Regions from separate parts of the Cronobacter universalis NCTC 9529 genome, predicted to be linked through region 1. Evidence: predicted binding sites of a transcription regulator. Region 1 holds the regulator's gene; the other holds the start of a gene.
What was found. The regulator Fur, encoded in region 1, represses iron uptake genes when iron is present. The targets are predictions, from matches to a motif close to ATAATAATGAGAACNACTATCAA.
Positions count from the first base shown of each region.

Region 2: a site for Fur is predicted at 4,184-4,206, ahead of sodA (superoxide dismutase [Mn]). Genes of this name have one in related genera too.

Region 1 covers NZ_CP012257.1:1,303,831-1,313,208, forward strand. Annotated here, with positions in the region: gene chiP (chitoporin ChiP) at 1-326, shown strand, start outside; gene AFK65_RS05955 (beta-N-acetylhexosaminidase) at 381-3,032, shown strand; gene AFK65_RS05960 (helix-turn-helix domain-containing protein) at 3,090-3,701, opposite strand; gene fur (ferric iron uptake transcriptional regulator) at 4,023-4,475, opposite strand; gene fldA (flavodoxin FldA) at 4,766-5,296, opposite strand; gene ybfE (LexA regulated protein) at 5,458-5,739, opposite strand; gene ybfF (esterase) at 5,868-6,635, opposite strand; gene seqA (replication initiation negative regulator SeqA) at 6,819-7,370, shown strand; gene pgm (phosphoglucomutase (alpha-D-glucose-1,6-bisphosphate-dependent)) at 7,395-9,035, shown strand; gene potE (putrescine-ornithine antiporter) at 9,111-9,378, opposite strand, start outside.
Region 2 covers NZ_CP012257.1:123,959-133,336, forward strand. Annotated here, with positions in the region: gene rhaB (rhamnulokinase) at 1-816, opposite strand, end outside; gene rhaS (HTH-type transcriptional activator RhaS) at 1,118-1,954, shown strand; gene rhaR (HTH-type transcriptional activator RhaR) at 2,026-2,877, shown strand; gene rhaT (L-rhamnose/proton symporter RhaT) at 2,874-3,911, opposite strand; gene sodA (superoxide dismutase [Mn]) at 4,283-4,903, shown strand; gene yiiM (6-hydroxyaminopurine reductase) at 4,974-5,651, shown strand; gene lldD (FMN-dependent L-lactate dehydrogenase LldD) at 5,797-7,002, opposite strand; gene lldR (transcriptional regulator LldR) at 6,999-7,787, opposite strand; gene lldP (L-lactate permease) at 7,784-9,378, opposite strand, start outside.

The DNA.
Region 1 (9,378 bases):
GCGCGATGTATGATCTCAAAAACTGGAACCTGCCTGGTTTTGCGCTCGGCGCGTCATACGTTTACGCCTGGGATGCGAAACCCTCCACACTCCCGACCACCGATGGCTACTACGATCCCAACTATCGCCTGAAAGAGTCCGCTTACAGTCTGGATGCGGTTTACACCCTGCAGGACGGCCGCGCCAAAGGCACGATGTTCAAACTGCATTTCACCCAGTACGACAACCATTCCGACATCCCGAGCTACGGCGGCGGTTACGGCAACATCTTCCAGGATGAACGCGACGTGAAATTTATCGTCACGGCGCCGTTCACGATTTTCTGATTGCGCAGGGGCGCGCAGGCGCCTTCCATCAAGGGCAGTGAAAAGGACACGATGATGAAAAAATTACAGGTCAGTCTGTTAGCGGGTGCGGTGATGGGGCTTTTCAGCGGAGCCAACGCACAGGCGTCAACGGCAGAGAGCATCAGCCAGTTTGGGCTTAATTACACGATTACCGACAACCAGGCCGCGCAACTCGGCACAGATTGCGCGGCGCTCGGCGCCGACTGGGCGTCATGCAATAAAGCGGTTATCACGCTCACCAATCCAGGCGATGCGGTGACGGACAAAAACTGGACTATCTGGTTTCACAGTATTCGCCAGATCCTGAAAGTCGATAACGATCAGTTTAAAGTGACTCATGTGATGGGCGATCTCCACAAGCTTGAGCCGACGGATAAGTTCACCGGCTTCCCCGCGAAAGCTTCGGTGGAAATCCCGATTATCAATGAATACTGGCAACTGTTTATTACCGACGTGCTGCCGCGCTGGTATGTCACGGCGGACGACGGCGCGCCTAAGGTTATCGCCAGTACCGATACCGAAACGCTGACCGACTTTGTCAGCCCGCTGAAAGATCAGTGGAAACGCACGCCTGACGATAAAAATATCCTGATGACCGCCGAAGCGCGGTTTGACAAAAACAGCGATGTTAAAACGCTGAACGCAGAGCGGCTGCGCGGGCAGATCGTGCCCACGCCGCGGCACGTCAAGGTTCACGGGCAAAATGTTTCTCTCGATAAAGGCGTCCAGCTCGATCTCTCCGCGCTGGATAAGCCTGCCCAGGAGGCGATTACCGCCCGTTTCGCGCTGCTCGGCGTGAAAACCGACGCGGGGTATCCGGTGCGTACGGGCATCGACAGCAAGGCGTTTACCGGCAAAGAGGCGGTCTCCGGCGCGTATCAGCTGCATATCGGGCCACAAGAGACGACGATTACCGGCTATGACCGCGCCGGCGTTTTTTATGGTCTGCAATCGCTGCTCTCGCTGATCCCGGATGAGGGCGCGAAGCAAATCGCCACACTTGAAGCCAGCGACGCGCCGCGTTTTGACTATCGCGGCATTCAACTCGATGTGGGACGCAACTTTCACACCAAAGCCGCTGTGCTACGCCTGCTTGACCAGATGGCGGCCTATAAGCTCAATAAATTCCATTTCCATCTGAGCGATGACGAAGGCTGGCGTATCGAGATTCCGGGCTTGCCGGAGCTCACTGAAGTGGGCGCGAAGCGCTGTCACGATCTCAGCGAAAAAACCTGCCTGCTGCCGCAGCTCGGCTCCGGGCCCGATACGAATAACAACGGCAGCGGGTATTTCACCCGCGCGGATTATATTAAGATTGTGAAATATGCCGCCGCGCGCCAGATAGAGGTGATTCCGGAAATCGACATGCCCGCGCACGCCCGCGCGGCGACGATCGCGATGGAAGCGCGTTACGACAGGCTGCAAAAAGCCGGTAAAACCGAAGAGGCGAATCAGTATCGTCTGCTCGATCCTAACGATACGTCGGTCACCACCGGCGTGCAGTACTACAACCGCACCGGCTACCTCAACCCGTGCCTCGACTCGTCGCGCCGCTTCGTGGATAAAGTAATTGGCGAGATCCAGCAGATGCACAAAGAGGCCGGGCAGCCGCTCACTACCTGGCATTTCGGCGGCGATGAGGCGAAAAATATCTACCTCGGGGCGGGTTATACGGACAAAGCGAAACCAGAGGCCGGGAAGGGAATTATCGATCAGCGCCGTCAGGACAAGCCCTGGGCGCGCTCGCCGGTGTGTCAGAAGATGGTGCAGGACGGCGTGGTGGCTGATGTCGAGCATCTCTCCAGCTACTTTGGCGCGGAAGTGAGCAAGCTTGTCAAAGCCCACGGCATCGACACCATGCAGGCGTGGCAGGACGGGCTTAAGGACGCGAAAGACGCCAGCGCGTTCGCGACCCCGCATGTTAACGTCAACTTCTGGGACTCGCTCTACTGGGGTGGTTTCGATACGGCGAACGACTGGGCAAATAAAGGTTTCCGCGTGGTGGTCTCTAACCCGGATTATGTTTATCTCGATTTCCCGAACGAAGTAAACCCGGCGGAGAGCGGTTACTACTGGGGTACGCGATTCAGCGACGAGCGCAAGATTTTCAGCTTCGCGCCGGATAACCTGCCGCAAAACGCCGAGACCTCCGTCGATCGCGACGGCAATCCGTTCAGCGCCAAATCCGACAAGCCGTGGCCGGGCGCGTATGGCCTCTCGGCGCAGCTCTGGAGCGAAGTCGTGCGCACCGATAAACAAATGGAGTACATGATGTACCCGCGTCTGCTGGCCGTTGCGGAGCGCGCCTGGCATCGCGCCGCCTGGGAGCAGGATTATCAGGCAGGACGCGAATATAAAGGCGGCGAAACGCATCAGGTGGATGTGAAAGCGCTGCATGAGGACTGGACGCGCTTTGCGAACCTGGCGGGCAGCCGCGAACTGCCGAAGCTTGAAAAAGCGGGCGTGCAGTTCCGTTTACCGGTGCCCGGCGCGCGCGTTAGCGAGGGCGTGTTGCAGATGAACAGCAGCCTGCCTGGCGTTGCGATGGAGTATTCCACCGACGATGGCGCGCGCTGGCTGCGTTATGACGCCGCGAAGCCGCCACGCGTCACAGGCGCGGTGCAGGTGCGCAGCGTCAGCAGCGACGGTAAGCGCTACAGCCGTGTGGATAGCGTACAGCCATAACGCAGCGTAATTAAAAAGCCAGCCTCCGGGCTGGCTTTTTCGTGAGGGACGCAAGGCTTACAGCGCGTCAGGCAGATGGTAAACCGCGACCAGCTTGCCTTTGCTTATCTCAATATTCTTCGCGCTGCGCAGTTGAGAAAGGGTTTTCATCACCATGCTACGGGAAAGATTAGTTTTTTTAACAATATAATCCGCCACGTTAATGCGGTTGCGCATGAACTCATCCATCGCCGCCAGGCAATCAATATTGGCTTTAATCATACTGAAGCTGTTTCTGCCGATCATAATTTCTTCGCGATAGCAAAGCGTATTAATAATCCATGAAGACAAAATAAGCAGATGTAACTGACAGTGATTTTTCTCAATTTCCTGCATGAAATAATCAAAAGGAATTAACTGATAATGACATTCAGAATCAGCCTGTAATTTTGCGAATTGGGATTTACCTAAATTCCTGGCGAGACCAAGGACGGAGGGCGCGCTGCTTTTTTCCAGAAGCAGCCGGTCGCTCTGGCGCATCAGAGAGAACTGACCGCCGCGAATGATGCAGATCTCCCCGTCCCGCAGGGGGATGAGCGTATTTTTTTCCGCACGAGACCAGCTACCATAGCTATTGAAAATATCCGCGATACGGTAAATCTCAGCAAGCGGTTTAGGGGGTAAGACCATATGGGTTACCTTATATAAAATAAAATTAAATCGTTGCTGTATCTTAATGGATGGATTTTTATTGCTGCAATAAGGCGCAGGAGAGATAAAAGAACAAACAGGGATAATCTGATGCCTAAGCGATTGAGCGGCAAAGATATTTATCTTTTCTGAATTTCAATTTAATAAAATATATGTGGTTTAATTAAGCATTGTGCGCTGTATTAAAACACTATCACTATTTAACTCTATCTAAAAAAATACATTTCTATTTTCGGAGCAGCGTTTTCAGGCAATAAAAAAGCCGACAGATGTCGGCCTGGATGATGCAGTGTGCGAGTGTTATTTCCCGCCAGCCTCGTGGGCGTGTTCGTTTTCGCGGCAGTCGCCGTCCGCGCAGTGACCATACAGATAGAGACTGTGGTTGGTCAGGCGGATGCCGTGACGCGTGGCGATCTCACGCTGACGGGCTTCAATGGAGTCATCGCTGAACTCGATCACTTTGCCGCAATCGAGGCAAATCAGATGATCGTGATGATGCTGTTGCGTCAGCTCGAAAACGGATTTGCCGCCTTCGAAGTTGTGGCGAGTGACGATGCCGGCATCATCGAACTGGTTAAGTACGCGATAGACCGTGGCAAGGCCAATCTCTTCACCCATGTCAATCAGACGCTTATAGAGGTCTTCCGCACTGACATGATGATTGACCGGTTCCTGCAGCACTTCGAGGATTTTTAATCGAGGAAGCGTGACTTTCAGGCCGGCCTTCTTTAATGCGGTATTGTTGTCAGTCATGCGGAATCTGTCCTGTTGCTTAACGACTCGCTCCGGAAGGGAGCGATACATCGGATACGCCGAAGATGAATGCGTCTCATTATAGAACTGACATGCCTAAATGAAAACCGCAAGCGTCCGGCAAAAAAGAGCTTAAAAATCGTGGGCCAGCCAGCGTTTTTTACGTGGAGGGCCTGATAATTAAGGAAGCTATTGTACAGCGTAGTGAGGGAAAGTTAAAAATTTGTAGCAATTATTTTCATTGCTTTTATCTATCAAACGGCGCGGAACGGTGCCCGCGCCGCTTATCATCAGGCGTTGATGATTTCCTGCAGATGTAGCTCTTCGGAAACCTGTTTGACCCATTTTTCAACGCGTTCCGCGGTCAGCTCCGGCTGGCGGTCTTCGTCAATCGCGAGACCGACGAAGTGATCGTCGTCCGCCAGGCCCTTGGAGGCTTCAAAGTGGTAGCCTTCGGTCGGCCAGTGGCCAACGATGGTCGCGCCGCGCGGCTCGATAATGTCGCGAATGGTGCCCAGCGCGTCGCAGAAGTATTCTGCGTAATCTTCCTGGTCGCCACAGCCGAAGAGAGCTACCAGCTTGCCGTTGAAGTCAATTTCTTCGAGCGTCGGGAAGAAATCATCCCAGTCGCACTGCGCTTCGCCGTAATACCAGGTCGGGATGCCAAGCAGAAGAATATCGAATGCTTCCAGATCTTCTTTGCTGCTTTTGGCAATGTCATGCACTTCAGCAACGTCTTTCCCGAGCTGTTTCTGGATAATTTTTGCGATATTTTCGGTATTGCCGGTGTCGCTGCCGAAAAAGATGCCTACGATTGCCATAAGAAGAATAACCTCTTGAATCTAAATGTGATGGTGCTGGCATAACGCCCACAGATAGGGCAATCATAGCAGAACAAAAGAGGGTGCGGAAACGGTATCAGGCGCCGGGTGCACTCTCTGCTACATTGCCCCGTCCTTTTGGGTAAAATTCAGACCAGACCTTACTCCTGCAAGGCTTTCAGCTGCGCGAGCAGCATCGCTTCTATCAGCTCGCTGCGGCTGATATTGCGCGCCTGCGCGAGATGGTTCAGCGCGTCTACCGCGTCGGCGTTCAGCTTCAGCTCCACGCGCTTAAGCCCGCGAACTTTGTCACGTTTAAGCTGGTTGCGCTTATTGATGCGCAGCTGTTCGTCGCGCGACAGCGGATTGGTTTTCGGTCTGCCCGGACGGCGTTCATCCGCGAAGAGATCGAGCGTTGTGCGGTCCGTTTGTTCTTTTGCCATGGTATGAGTATAGACAGGGGAAACAGGCTGCCGTGGCGGAGCCCGGCGGTATTTCAGCGCGCCATCATACATGAGGCAGCGAAGCGCGCCAACGCATCCGGCGCGCGAGGGCGCCGGTCGGTCTGTTTTTAATCAGTTTCCAGAAAACGACGGATCGCGCGCAGCACCGCCTGCGGTTTTTCGGCATGCACCCAGTGACCGGCGCCCGCAATCACATGCGCGCGGGCCTGCGGGAACTGCGCGAGCAACGCCTCGCGGTGCGCTTCTTCCACATAAGGCGACGCGCCGCCGCGAATAAACAGCGCGGGGCCGTGCCAGGCGGGCACCGTTTCCCAGCCGACGATACGCGAATACTGGTTCCACAGCACCGGCACGTTAAAGCGCCACTCGCCCTCGACAAACGATTTCAGCAGAAACTGCACCACGCCTTCCTCAGCAATCTGCTGACGCATAATCTCCGCCGCCTGCTGGCGCGACGTGGCGCCCGCGTCGCTCACCGCGTTCACCGCGTTAAAAATTTCATCGTGACGGCGCACCTGGTAATCCACCGGCGCGATATCAATCGCCACCAGCTTTTCTATGCGCTCCGGCGCGAGGGCGGTCACCGCCATCGCCGCTTTGCCGCCCATCGAATGGCCGATGAGAATCACCTTATTCAGCCCCAGCGCGTCGAGGGTTTCGAGAATATCCTGCGCCATCGCCGGGTAATCCATCGTCTCGCTACGCCCGGAAAGCCCGTGGTTTCGCAAATCAACCTGCACAACGTCATGATCCGCCACCAGCTCACGCGCCAGCACGCCCAGGTTATCCAGGCTGCCAAACAGCCCGTGAATGAACACAATCGGTGTATTTTGAGTCGGTTGTTGCGCAGATTGCGTGCGGGTATTTAATTTCATGGCAAAGTTCTTTTTTGGCGACTGACAGGTTAGGTTATCATGTTGACCATTCTGCCGCCCGGCTGCAAGGTTCCAGTTAATTCCGACTTTTGCGGCCTTCCTGGTTTGACGCTATCCGCTGTTGGGTTTTAACTCTATAATCCCAACGACTTGTATTCAGAAAAGATATCGCACTGGATTAAGATGAAAACGATTGAAGTTGATGACGAGCTGTATCGCTACATTGCCAGCCACACCCTGCATATTGGCGAAAGCGCGTCCGACATTTTACGGCGTATGTTGAAATTTTCCGCCTCCTCGCAGTTAGCCGCTACCCCAGCCAAAACAGAGACTTCCGCCACTGTCGCGCCCGTCGCTGAGCCTGAAAAACCGGTAAACCCGGCGCGCGATCGCGTGCGCGCCATGCGTGAGTTACTGCTGTCGGATGAATACGCCGAACAAAAACGCGCGGTCAATCGTTTTATGCTGGTGCTGTCTACACTCTATTCACTGGATGCAAACGCGTTTGCCGAAGCAACCGAGTCGTTACATGGCCGTACCCGCGTCTATTTCGCCGGTGACGAGCAAACGCTGCTGCAAAGTGGCAACCAGACGAAGCCCCGCCATGTGCCGGGCACGCCGTACTGGGTGATCACGAATACGAATACAGGCCGCAAATGCAGCATGATCGAACACATCATGCAGACCATGCAGTTCCCGGCGGAATTGATTGAGAAGGTTTGCGGCACCATTTAACTCTTGCGTCAGAAGGACCAGGCCATGGCAGTCGATAACCGTGCGGGACAGCCTGCACAACAGAGTGATTTAATCAACGTCGCCCAGCTGACCGCGCAGTACTACGTGCTGAAGCCGGAAGCGGGCAATGCGGAACACGCGGTGAAGTTCGGTACCTCGGGCCACCGCGGCAGCGCCGCGCGCCACAGCTTTAACGAGCCGCACATTCTGGCGATAGCCCAGGCGATTGCCGAAGACCGTGCGAAAAACGGCATCACCGGGCCGTGCTACGTCGGCAAAGATACGCATGCGCTCTCCGAGCCCGCGTTTATCTCCGTACTGGAAGTGCTGGCCGCTAACGGCGTCGATATCATCGTGCAGGAGAACAACGGTTATACGCCGACGCCTGCGGTCTCGAATGCGATCCTTGAGCACAACAAACGCGGCGGCGCGCAGGCGGACGGCATCGTCATCACCCCGTCGCACAACCCGCCGGACGATGGCGGCATCAAATACAACCCGCCTAACGGCGGCCCGGCGGACACCAACGTCACCAAAGTGGTCGAAAACCGCGCCAACGCGCTGCTGGCGGACGGCCTGAAAGGGGTGAAACGCCTCTCTCTGGATGACGCCTGGGCGAGCGGCCGCATTCAGGAAAAAGACCTGGTGCAGCCGTTTATCGAGGGGCTTACGGAAATCGTCGACATGGCCGCTATCCAGAAAGCCGGCCTGAAACTTGGCGTCGACCCGCTCGGCGGCTCCGGTATCGAATACTGGAAGCGCATCGCGGAGCACTACAAGCTTGATCTCACCCTCGTTAACGATCAGGTGGATCAGACCTTCCGCTTTATGCACCTCGATAAAGACGGCGCGATCCGCATGGACTGCTCGTCGGAATCGGCGATGGCCGGTCTGTTGGCGCTGCGCGATAAGTTCGATCTGGCGTTCGCCAACGACCCGGACTACGACCGCCACGGTATCGTCACGCCTGCGGGCCTGATGAACCCGAACCACTATCTGGCGGTGGCTATCAACTACCTGTTCCAGCATCGTCCGCAGTGGGGCCAGGATGTCGCCGTCGGCAAAACGCTGGTCTCTTCCGCGATGATCGACCGCGTGGTAGACGCGCTGGGCCGTAAGCTGGTGGAAGTGCCGGTCGGCTTTAAATGGTTTGTTGACGGTCTCTACGACGGCAGCTTCGGCTTCGGCGGCGAAGAGAGCGCGGGCGCGTCCTTCCTGCGCTTTGACGGCACGCCGTGGTCCACCGATAAAGACGGCATCATCATGTGCCTGCTGGCGGCGGAAATCACCGCAGTAACCGGTAAAAATCCGCAGCAGCACTATGACGAGCTGGCCGCGCGTTTCGGCGCGCCAAGCTACAACCGTCTCCAGGCTTCCGCGACCTCCGCGCAGAAAGCGGCGCTCTCTAAGCTCTCTCCGGAAATGGTCAGCGCCAGCACGCTGGCGGGCGACCCGATCACCGCGCGTCTGACGGCCGCGCCGGGCAACGGCGCTGCCATCGGCGGCCTGAAAGTGATGACCGAGAACGGCTGGTTCGCGGCGCGTCCTTCCGGCACCGAAGACGCGTACAAGATCTACTGCGAAAGCTTCCTCGGTGAAGAACATCGCAAGCAGATTGAGAAAGAAGCGGTGGAAATCGTCAGCGAAGTGCTGAAAAACGCCTGAGTGAACTCCTGAACGGGAGACACAAAAAACGGCAACCTTCGGGTTGCCGTTTTGCTTTCATCGTTATGTCGCTTATCAACCGTGCTTATTAGTCAGCTCAAAGCGCGGCGACACCAGCCCGTACAGCGTCCAGCCCATAAACGTCACTATCGCGCCATACAGCATCGCCTCCTCGCCTGACGAGTAGAGCGCGTAGAAGCTGTAAATCGCCCCGAGCAGCGCCACCAGATTCGCCTGTTTCGCCTTACGCGGCGGCACCTTCGCCACCTGCTGAATAATCACCAGCGCCGCCATCGACAGAATATACGGGATGATATTGGTCACCACCGCCAGGTTCACCAGC
Region 2 (9,378 bases), 1.2 Mb from region 1:
GGTGTACGGCGTTTTGCTCTCAAAACCCATCAGCGACCAGGTGCCGGAAGAGAGATACGCCGCGTCCGGCGTCGCCAGCGGCGCGGCGATCACCGCGCTGGCGGTGTCGTGCGTCGCCACGGAAACCACCGGCACTCCCACGCCCTGCGCGCTGCGCCAGTGGCCGATCACGTTGCCCGGATGCGTCGGCGCGCCGAGCCAGTGGCGCGGCACGCCCGCCCAGTCGAGCAGCGTCTCGTCCCAGTTATCGGTATTGATGTTAATGAGCTGGGTGGTGGTGGCATTGGTGTAATCCCAGTTCAGCGCGCCGGTCAGCCGGTAGCAGAGGTAATCCGGGATGAGCAGCGCATGCGCCACGCGCGCGACCAGCTCCGGCTGCTGCTCCACCAGCGCGCGAAACTGATACAGCGTGTTAAACGGCAGAAACTGAATGCCGGTGCGGCGGTAAATCGCCTCGCGGCCCATTTGCTGCTCGGCGCGGGCCATAATGCCGTCGGTGCGGCTGTCGCGATACGACACCGGCAGGCCGACGCGCTCGCCGCGCGCGTCCAGCAACACATAGTCGACGCCCCAGGTGTCGATGCCGATGCTGTCGATAGCGACGCCGCGCGCGCAGGCTTTCTCCAGACCCGCGCGCACTTCGCGCTCCAGCGCGTCCACATCCCAGGTGTCGAAGCCGTCCACGCGGCGCAGGCCGTTGGCGAAACGGTGTATTTCTTCAAGCGTCAGGCGCTGTCCGTGGCTGTCGTAGCGAGCCAGCATCACGCGGCCGCTGGAGGCGCCCAGATCGACCGCGACGCTATGGCGAATAGTCATGGTTGGGGTCCTTGTTGGAATCTCTGACGCCAGTCTAGGGAGCGGCGCGGCGGCGCACCTTCACTCCACGGACAGCGTGTTAAGCGCGCTGGCAAGGAAGCAAAGATGAACGTGAGGGAGTTCACAAAATGGCGTCTGGCCGCCGGGCCGGCAGCGGTGTGAGCCGCGCCGCATTTCCAGAAATTTCACGGTGTTTCTTAAAAATCCGACGGGCTTTGCGCGTTTTGGCGTCGAAAATTTAAGGTGTAAGTGAGAACCGTTATCTACTATCAGGCAGGTTTCACAGAACGCGGGGGCGATGATGACGGTACTACAGAGCGTTGATTTTTTCCCATCCGGCGCGGCGTCGGTCACCATTGAACCGCGTCTGCCGCAGGCGGCTTTTCCTGAACATCATCATGATTTTTATGAGATTGTTATCGTCGAGCACGGCACCGGCACGCATGTGTTTAATGGTCAGCCGTATACGCTCAGCGGCGGCTCCGTCTGCTTTGTGCGCGACCACGATCGCCATCTCTATGAGCACACCGAAAATCTCTGTCTGACCAATGTGCTGTATCGCTCGCCGCAGGCGTTCAGTTTCCTGTCGGGGCTTGAAAAGCTTTTGCCGCAGGAGCAGGACGGCCACTATCCGTCGCACTGGCGCATCAGCCAGCAGACGCTGCATCAGGCCCGTCCGCTGGTGGAGCGGCTCGAAGCGCTGCGCGAAAGCAGCGACGTGCATGCCATCGCCAGCATGGAGATGCTCTTTATGCAGCTGCTAATTTTACTGCGAAGCGGCGCGCATGCGCAGGGCGGCGGCCACGCCGATGAACGGCTGAATCAGCTTATCGCCTGGCTTGAGGAGCATTACGCGGAAGAGGTCTGCTGGGAGCGGCTGGCCGATAGCCACATGCTGTCGCTGCGCACGCTTCACCGCCAGCTTAAGCAGCGCACCGGCCTGACGCCGCAGCGCTACCTTAATCGTCTGCGCCTGATGAAAGCGCGCTATCTGCTGCGCCACAGCGAAGAGAGCGTTACGGATATCGCCTACCAGTGCGGTTTTGGCGACAGCAATCACTTCTCCACGCTGTTCCGGCGCGAGTTTTCGTGGTCGCCGCGCGATATTCGCCAGGGGCGCGACGGGCAAATCCAGTAACGCGAAGGGAATCACCGTTTTCTGCGGCGAAAAAGCGCATACTTTGCAGCCATTTGCCCCGGAGATACGCTGTGGCCTCTCAGTTAGTGCTCAGGAAAGCGGATTTCTTCGCGACACCCACCCAGCCGGTCGTCGTGGCGGATCGCTACCCGCAAAATGTTTTTGCCGAGCATACCCACGAGTTCTGCGAACTGGTGCTGGTGTGGCGCGGCAACGGGCTGCATGTGCTGAACGACAGGCCTTACCGCATTACCTGCGGCGATCTCTTTTATATCCGCGCCGAAGACCGCCACAGCTACCAGTCGGTTAACGACCTGGTGCTGCATAACATCATCTACTGCCCCGAACGGCTAAAACTTAACGTCAACTGGCGCGATCTGCTGGAAAACCCGCGTGGCGCGAGCGGCGACCCGCGCTGGCGGCTCAGCAGCCAGGGCATGGTGCAGGCGCGCCAGGTCATTGACCAGCTGGAGCATGAAAGCCCGAAGCAAGACGCGCTTTCGCACTGCCTGGCCGAAAGCCTCTTTTTACAGCTGGCGATTACGCTGCGCCGTCATCGTTATCAGCCGTCGGGCGGCGCGGGGCCGGGCGACGGCGAAACGCTCGATCTGCTGATGGCCGCGCTGGGCAACAGCCTGGAAGTGCCGTTCGATTTGCAACATTTTTGCAGCCATTACCAGATTGCCGAACGCCCGCTGCGCCAGCTGTTCCGCCAGCAGACGGGCATGAGCATCAGCCAGTATCTGCGCCAGCTGCGCATCTGCCAGGCGCAGTACCTGCTGCGCCACTCCTCGTTGCTGATTAGCGATATCGCCGCGCGCTGCGGCTTTGAAGACAGTAACTATTTCTCGGTGGTGTTTACCCGTGAAACGGGCGTGACGCCACGGGTGTGGCGTCAGCAGTGGGGCGCTCTGGCCGGTTAGTTGGTCGCCATGCCCAGCCCGACGATATTCGCCGCCACGATAATCACCACGCAGCCCAGACTCAGCACGCTGACCGGACGACGCCCGGCGGCTTTCCACTCGCGCAGCACCAGTCCGACGATCCCGCCGCACAGCACGTAGAAGCTCATGTGCAGCATCCAGCTGATGTAGTCATACTGCGCCGGGATGCGCGCATGGCCCCAGGCGTAGAAAAAGAACTGCAAATACCACATCAGCCCGCCCAGCGCCGAGAGCAGCACGTTGCTGATAAGCAGCGGTTTCGCCAGCGAGAAATCGGCTTTAATCGACAGATTTTTCACCTTCGCGAGGCGAATAAAACAGAAGCCGAGGTTAATCAGCGCGCCGCCGCCCATAATAACGACATAGCTTGGCAGCGCGACGTAGAGCGGATCGACGCCCAGCGCCGCGGCGGCTTCATGCATCGGCTTCGCGGCGTCCATCGCAAACGACATGCCTGCGGAGAACACGCCGCACAGCACCGCCAGCACCAGCCCTTTCTTCAGGTTAAACTCTTCGGCTTTGATGCCCATCTGGCGCTCTTTCAGCTGGCCTGCGCGGGTGACGATGGCGACGCCAATGAGCGCGACGAACACGCCAAGCAGCGTCATCTGCCCACCGGGCGTGCCGATGAGCAGCCCGAATTTACCGTTCAGCAGCGGCGTCATCAGCGTGCCGACAATCAGCGTAATGCCAATCGCGATGCCGATGCCCATCGACATGCCGAGATAGCGCATGGTCAGGCCGTAGTTAATGTTGCCGATGCCCCACATCGCGCCGAATAAAAACACCGGCAGCAGCGTGGCGGCGCTGAACGAGCGGTAATAGGCCCAGAAGTCGGGCAGCAGCAGGGCACTGACTGCCCAGGGTAAAATCAGCCACGACACCACGCCGCCCACCGACCACATGGTTTCCCAGGACCAGTGCCGCACCTTCTTAAACGGCGCATAAAAGCAGGCGGCGCTCGCCGCGCCAATCAAATGCCACAGTATGCCCATGGTTATTGCGTTACTCATGCTGTCGTCCTCGTTTCCGTCACAGAGCCAACGGGAGCGAAAGCCGCCCCCTAACCGAATCGAGTCTATTGAGGCGCTCAAATTTTCACCTTTGGGGCGCTGCCGCGAAGCGTTAACGGGTGGCAAAAAACAGGGGGTAAGCCGAACGGGGATCACACTTTGCAGCTAATTCAGACGATACCTAACGCATGGAAATCTGTGTAAAAATCGGCGCGAGGTGTCCATTTTCAGCCATTATTGCGTTAAGTTATAACCATATAAAAACTGCGGCATTGATAAACATTTTCAATATCATTTAATTAACTATAATGAACCCACTGCTTACGCGGCGTTAACACCTCTGCCGCCCGACAATAATGGAGATGATGAATATGAGTTACACACTGCCATCCCTGCCGTACGCATACGACGCCCTGGAACCGCATTTCGACAAGCAGACGATGGAAATCCATCACACCAAACACCACCAGACCTACGTCAACAACGCTAACGCGGCGCTGGAAAGCCTGCCGGAACTGGCGAATCTGCCGGTTGAAGAACTGATCACCAAACTGGATCAGGTTCCGGCTGATAAAAAAACCGTTCTGCGTAACAACGCGGGCGGCCACGCGAACCACAGCCTGTTCTGGAAAGGCCTGAAAAAAGGCACCACCCTGCAGGGCGACCTGAAAGCGGCTATCGAGCGCGATTTCGGCTCCGTTGAGAAATTCAAAGAAGAGTTCGAGAAAGCGGCTGCGACCCGTTTCGGCTCCGGCTGGGCGTGGCTGGTGCTGAAAGGCGACAAACTGGCTGTCGTTTCCACCGCAAACCAGGATTCCCCGCTGATGGGCGAAGCTATCTCCGGCGCTTCCGGCTACCCGATCCTGGGCCTGGACGTGTGGGAGCACGCGTACTACCTGAAATTCCAGAACCGTCGTCCGGACTACATCAAAGAGTTCTGGAACGTGGTTAACTGGGACGAAGCCGCAGCGCGTTTCGCTTCTCAGAAATAAGGTTGCAACCTGACCTGTAAAAAGCGAGCCTGATGGCTCGCTTTTTTTATATCCGCAAAAGGAGGCGCGTATGTATTTCCCGGTGCAGGTGTATCTCGGCAAAATCCGCGACTATGAAGGCAGCAGGCCCAGCGCCATCGGCAAAGTGCAGGTGGAGGGCGAGTTGTCGCTCACCAGCCGCGGGCTGGTTGGCGATCAGCAGGCGGAGAAGAAAATTCACGGCGGGGCGGACCGCGCGCTGTGCCACTATCCGCGCGAGCATTACGCCGTCTGGGCGCGTGAGTACCCGGAACAGGCGGAGTGGTTCGCGCCGCCCGCGTTTGGCGAGAATCTCTCGACGCTGGGGCTGACGGAAGAGAACGCGTTTATCGGCGATATCTTTCGCTGGGGCGAGGCGCTGATACAGATCACCCAGCCGCGTTCGCCGTGCTTTAAGGTCAATTTTCACTCGGGGATTAGCGAGCTTTCCGGCCGGATGCAGGATACCGCGCGCTGCGGCTGGCTGTACCGGGTGATCGGCGAAGGGAAGGTGTTCAGCGACGCGCCGCTGGAGCTGGTGTCGCGGGTGAGCGCTATTTCCGTGCGCGAGGCCGCCGCCATCGCGTGGCATACGCCGTTCGACGACGAGCAGTATCACCGGCTCCTGAGCGCCGGCGGCCTTTCCGCCAGTTGGGCGAAAACGCTGCAAAACCGGCGTCTTAACGGGAAGATCGAGAGTTTTTCACGCAGATTGTGGGGCCGGGGGTAGCAGGTCACGGTGGGTGCGCTGCGCTTACCCACCCTACGGAAACACGTCTCTATGCGTTGTAGAGCGCGTGGTAGGGCGGGTAAGCGCACCCGCCATCGCCACTTACCCGTCACGACTCTCCCCGCCACCCTCACATCACCAACTTTTACGCCGCGTCATCCTGCTCAGGCTTCGCGCTGGCGGCGGGCAGATCGGCCAGAACCGACGTAAATTCCGGCGACGGCACCAGCGATTCGCGCGTGATCTCCTTAATTGACTTCGCACCGGTCAGCGTCATTGCCACCCGCATCTCCTTCTCAATTAAATTCAGCAGGTTCGCCACGCCTTTCTCGCCGTGGGTCGCGAGCGCGTAAAGGTACGCGCGGCCCAGCAGCACGCTGTCGGCGCCGAGCGCAATCATACGCACCACATCCAGCCCGTTGCGGAGGCCGCTGTCGGCGAGAATGGTGATGTCGCCCTTCACCGCATCGGCGATGGCGGGCAGCGCGCGGGCTGACGAGAGCACGCCGTCAAGCTGGCGGCCGCCGTGGTTGGAGACCACAATCCCGTCGGCGCCGAAGCGCACCGCGTCGCGGGCGTCTTCCGGGTCGAGGATACCTTTGATCACCATCGGGCCGTCCCAGAATTCGCGGATCCACTCCAGGTCTTTCCACGAGATAGACGGGTCGAAATTGTTCGCCAGCCAGCCGATGTAATCCTCAAGCCCGGTCGGCTTGCCAAGGTAGGCGGAAATATTGCCGAGATCGTGCGGGCGGCCATTCAGGCCCACGTCCCACGCCCACTGCGGATGCGTCACCGCCTGCCAGTAGCGGCGCATGGCGGCGTTGGCGCCGCTCATGCCGGAGTGGGCGTCGCGGTAGCGCGCGCCGGGCGTGGGCATATCAACGGTAAACACCAGCGTTGAGCAGCCCGCCGCTTTGGCGCGCTCCAGCGCGTTACGCATAAACCCGCGGTCGCGCAGCACATAGAGCTGGAACCACATCGGACGGTTCATCACTGGCGCGACTTCTTCAATCGGGCAGACGGATACCGTCGAGAGCGTAAACGGAATGCCTTTCGCCGAGGCCGCGCGCGCCGCCTGAACTTCGCCGCGACGCGCGTACATGCCGCACAACCCGACCGGCCCCAGCGCGACCGGCATCGAGAGCGTTTCGTTAAACAGCGTCGTCTCAAGGCTCAAATCCGACATATTTTTCAGCACGCGCTGGCGCAGCGCCACCTGCGAGAGATCGTCCACGTTGCGCTTAAGGGTATATTCCGCGTAGGCCCCGCCGTCGATGTAGTGAAACAGAAACGGCGGCAGGATACGCTGCGCCGCTGCGCGATAGTCGCTGGCTGCGGAAATAATCATTCTTTATTCTCCCTGGAAGGTTGCATTACGTCGTCGGGCAGGCGGGTGACACGCGCCTGGCGGGCGACATCTTCATCAAGCTGTTTAATCGTGGAGTGGACAAAGCCGAGGTGGCGCAGCGTCGCGTTGCGCGCCCGTTCGGCATCGCCGGTTTCTATCGCCTCCAGCATCTCGCGGTGCTGGCCTGTGAGCTGCGCGAAAATCGGCTGCTGCTGATACATCCGCTGGCGGCTCTCCATCACCGACGACTGCAGCAGATCGAAAAAACCGCGCATGGTCTGGAGCAGCACCACGTTATGCGACGCCTCGGCAATCGCCAGGTGAAAGCGCACGTCGGCCTGCGAGGCGAGATCCGGGTCGTCGCGCTCGGTAAACTGCAACATCGCGTCGAAGCAGTAGCGCAGCTTTTCTTTATCCTGCGCGGTGGCGCGCAGCGCCGCATACCACGCGGTGCTGGCCTCAATGGCGTGGCGCGCTTCTAAAATGTCGTAGCGATAACCCGGATCGTCCGCCATCAGGTTACGAATGGGCTGGACGATGCGCTGTTCCGACCACGGCTCCAGCTGATAGCGCACAAAGGTGCCGCCGCCGCGACGGCTTATCAGCAGCCCGTCGCGAATCAAAATCTGCAACGCTTCGCGCAGCGAATTGCGCGAGACGCCAAGCTCCTGCGCGAGCTGTCGCTCCGACGGCAGTCGCATTCCGGCTTCCAGCCCGCGCTCGGTAATGAGCGCACGAATGCGCTCCACCAGATGGTCGGCCAGTCGCCGGGTCATCAATGTCATGGGATCATCCAGGTAAAGTAGTAAGCCTGAAGCAGCGTGATAAGCCCCACCATGCAGGTGAACGCCAGGCTGTGCTTCACGGTAAAGCGGAAAAGATCGGACTCTTTGCCCACCAGCCCCACCGCCGCGCAGGCGATAGCGATAGACTGCGGCGAAATCATCTTGCCGGTCACGCCGCCGGTAGTGTTCGCCGCCACCATCAGAATGTCCGAGACGCCGGTCTGCTGCGCCGCCGTGGCCTGGAGCGCCGCGAACAGCGCGTTCGACGAGGTATCCGAGCCGGTCAGGAACACGCCAAGCCAGCCGAGGAACGGCGAGAAGAACGGAAACGCGCTGCTGGTGTGCGCGAGCGCGAGCGCCAGCGTCGAGGAGAGCCCGGAGTAGTTAGAGATAAACGCGAACGCCAGCACCATGCCGATGGAGTAAATCGGCAGCGCCAGCTCTTTCATCGTCTGACCGAAGGTTTCCACGGCGGCTTTCGGCTTCATGCGCAGCCAGATAATCGAAATGATAGCCGCCACGAAAATCGCGGTGCCGGTGGCGGAGAGCCAGTCGAATTTGTAGACCGCCGCGTAGGAGGTGGCCTTTGCGACGACCGGCGGCATGCGGGCCACCAGGCCATCCAGGAACGGCACAGAGACGTTAAACACCAGATCTGAGAGCGGGCCGCCTTTGGCGAACAGCGCTTTAAACGGCGGAATGCTCCAGAGCGTCACCGTGGCGGTCAGGAACAGGAACGGCGTCCAGGCGCGCACCACCTGGCCTGCGGTGTAGTTCTTGCGCGCCAGCGTCTGATCGACCACCGAGGCGCCCATATCGCCGAAGCGGAAAATACGCACCGGCTGCCAGCGTTTGAGAAACAGCGTCAGGCAGACCAGCGACACCAGCGAGGAGATAATGTCCGGCAGCTCCGGCCCGATAAAGTTCGAGCTTAAATACTGGGCGATGGCGAACGAGCCGCCGGCCACCAGCACCGCGGGCCAGGTCTCTTTAATGCCGCGCAAGCCGTCCATAATCGCCATGATCCAGAACAGTACGATAATGGTCAGGAACGGCAACTGACGGCCCACCATCTGACCAATCTGGAAGCTGTCGAGGCCGGTCACCTGGCCTGCCACCAGAATCGGAATGCCCATCGCGCCAAACGCCACCGGCGCGGTATTCACAATCAGGCACAGCCCGGCGGCGTACAGCGGGTTAAAGCCAAGCCCCACCAGCAACGCGGCGGTGATCGCCACCGGCGCGCCAAAGCCTGCGGCCCCTTCCAGAAACGCCCCGAAGGAGAAACCGACAATCAGCATTTGCAGACGCTGGTCCGGCGTGATGGAGAGAATCGACGAACGGATGATGTCGAACTGCCCGGTTTTCACCGAAATTTTATAAACGAACACCGCAGCGATGATAATCCACGCGATAGGCCACAGGCCGTAGAAGAAGCCGTAAATCACGGACGCGAACGCGCGTTCCGCCGGCATCTTGTAGAAAAAGAGCGCCACCAGCAGCGCGATGACGACGGTAATGGTCGCCGCCAGATAGCCTTTCAGCTTGAGCTTAATCAGCGCGAAAAAGAAAAACAGGATCGGCAAAGCGG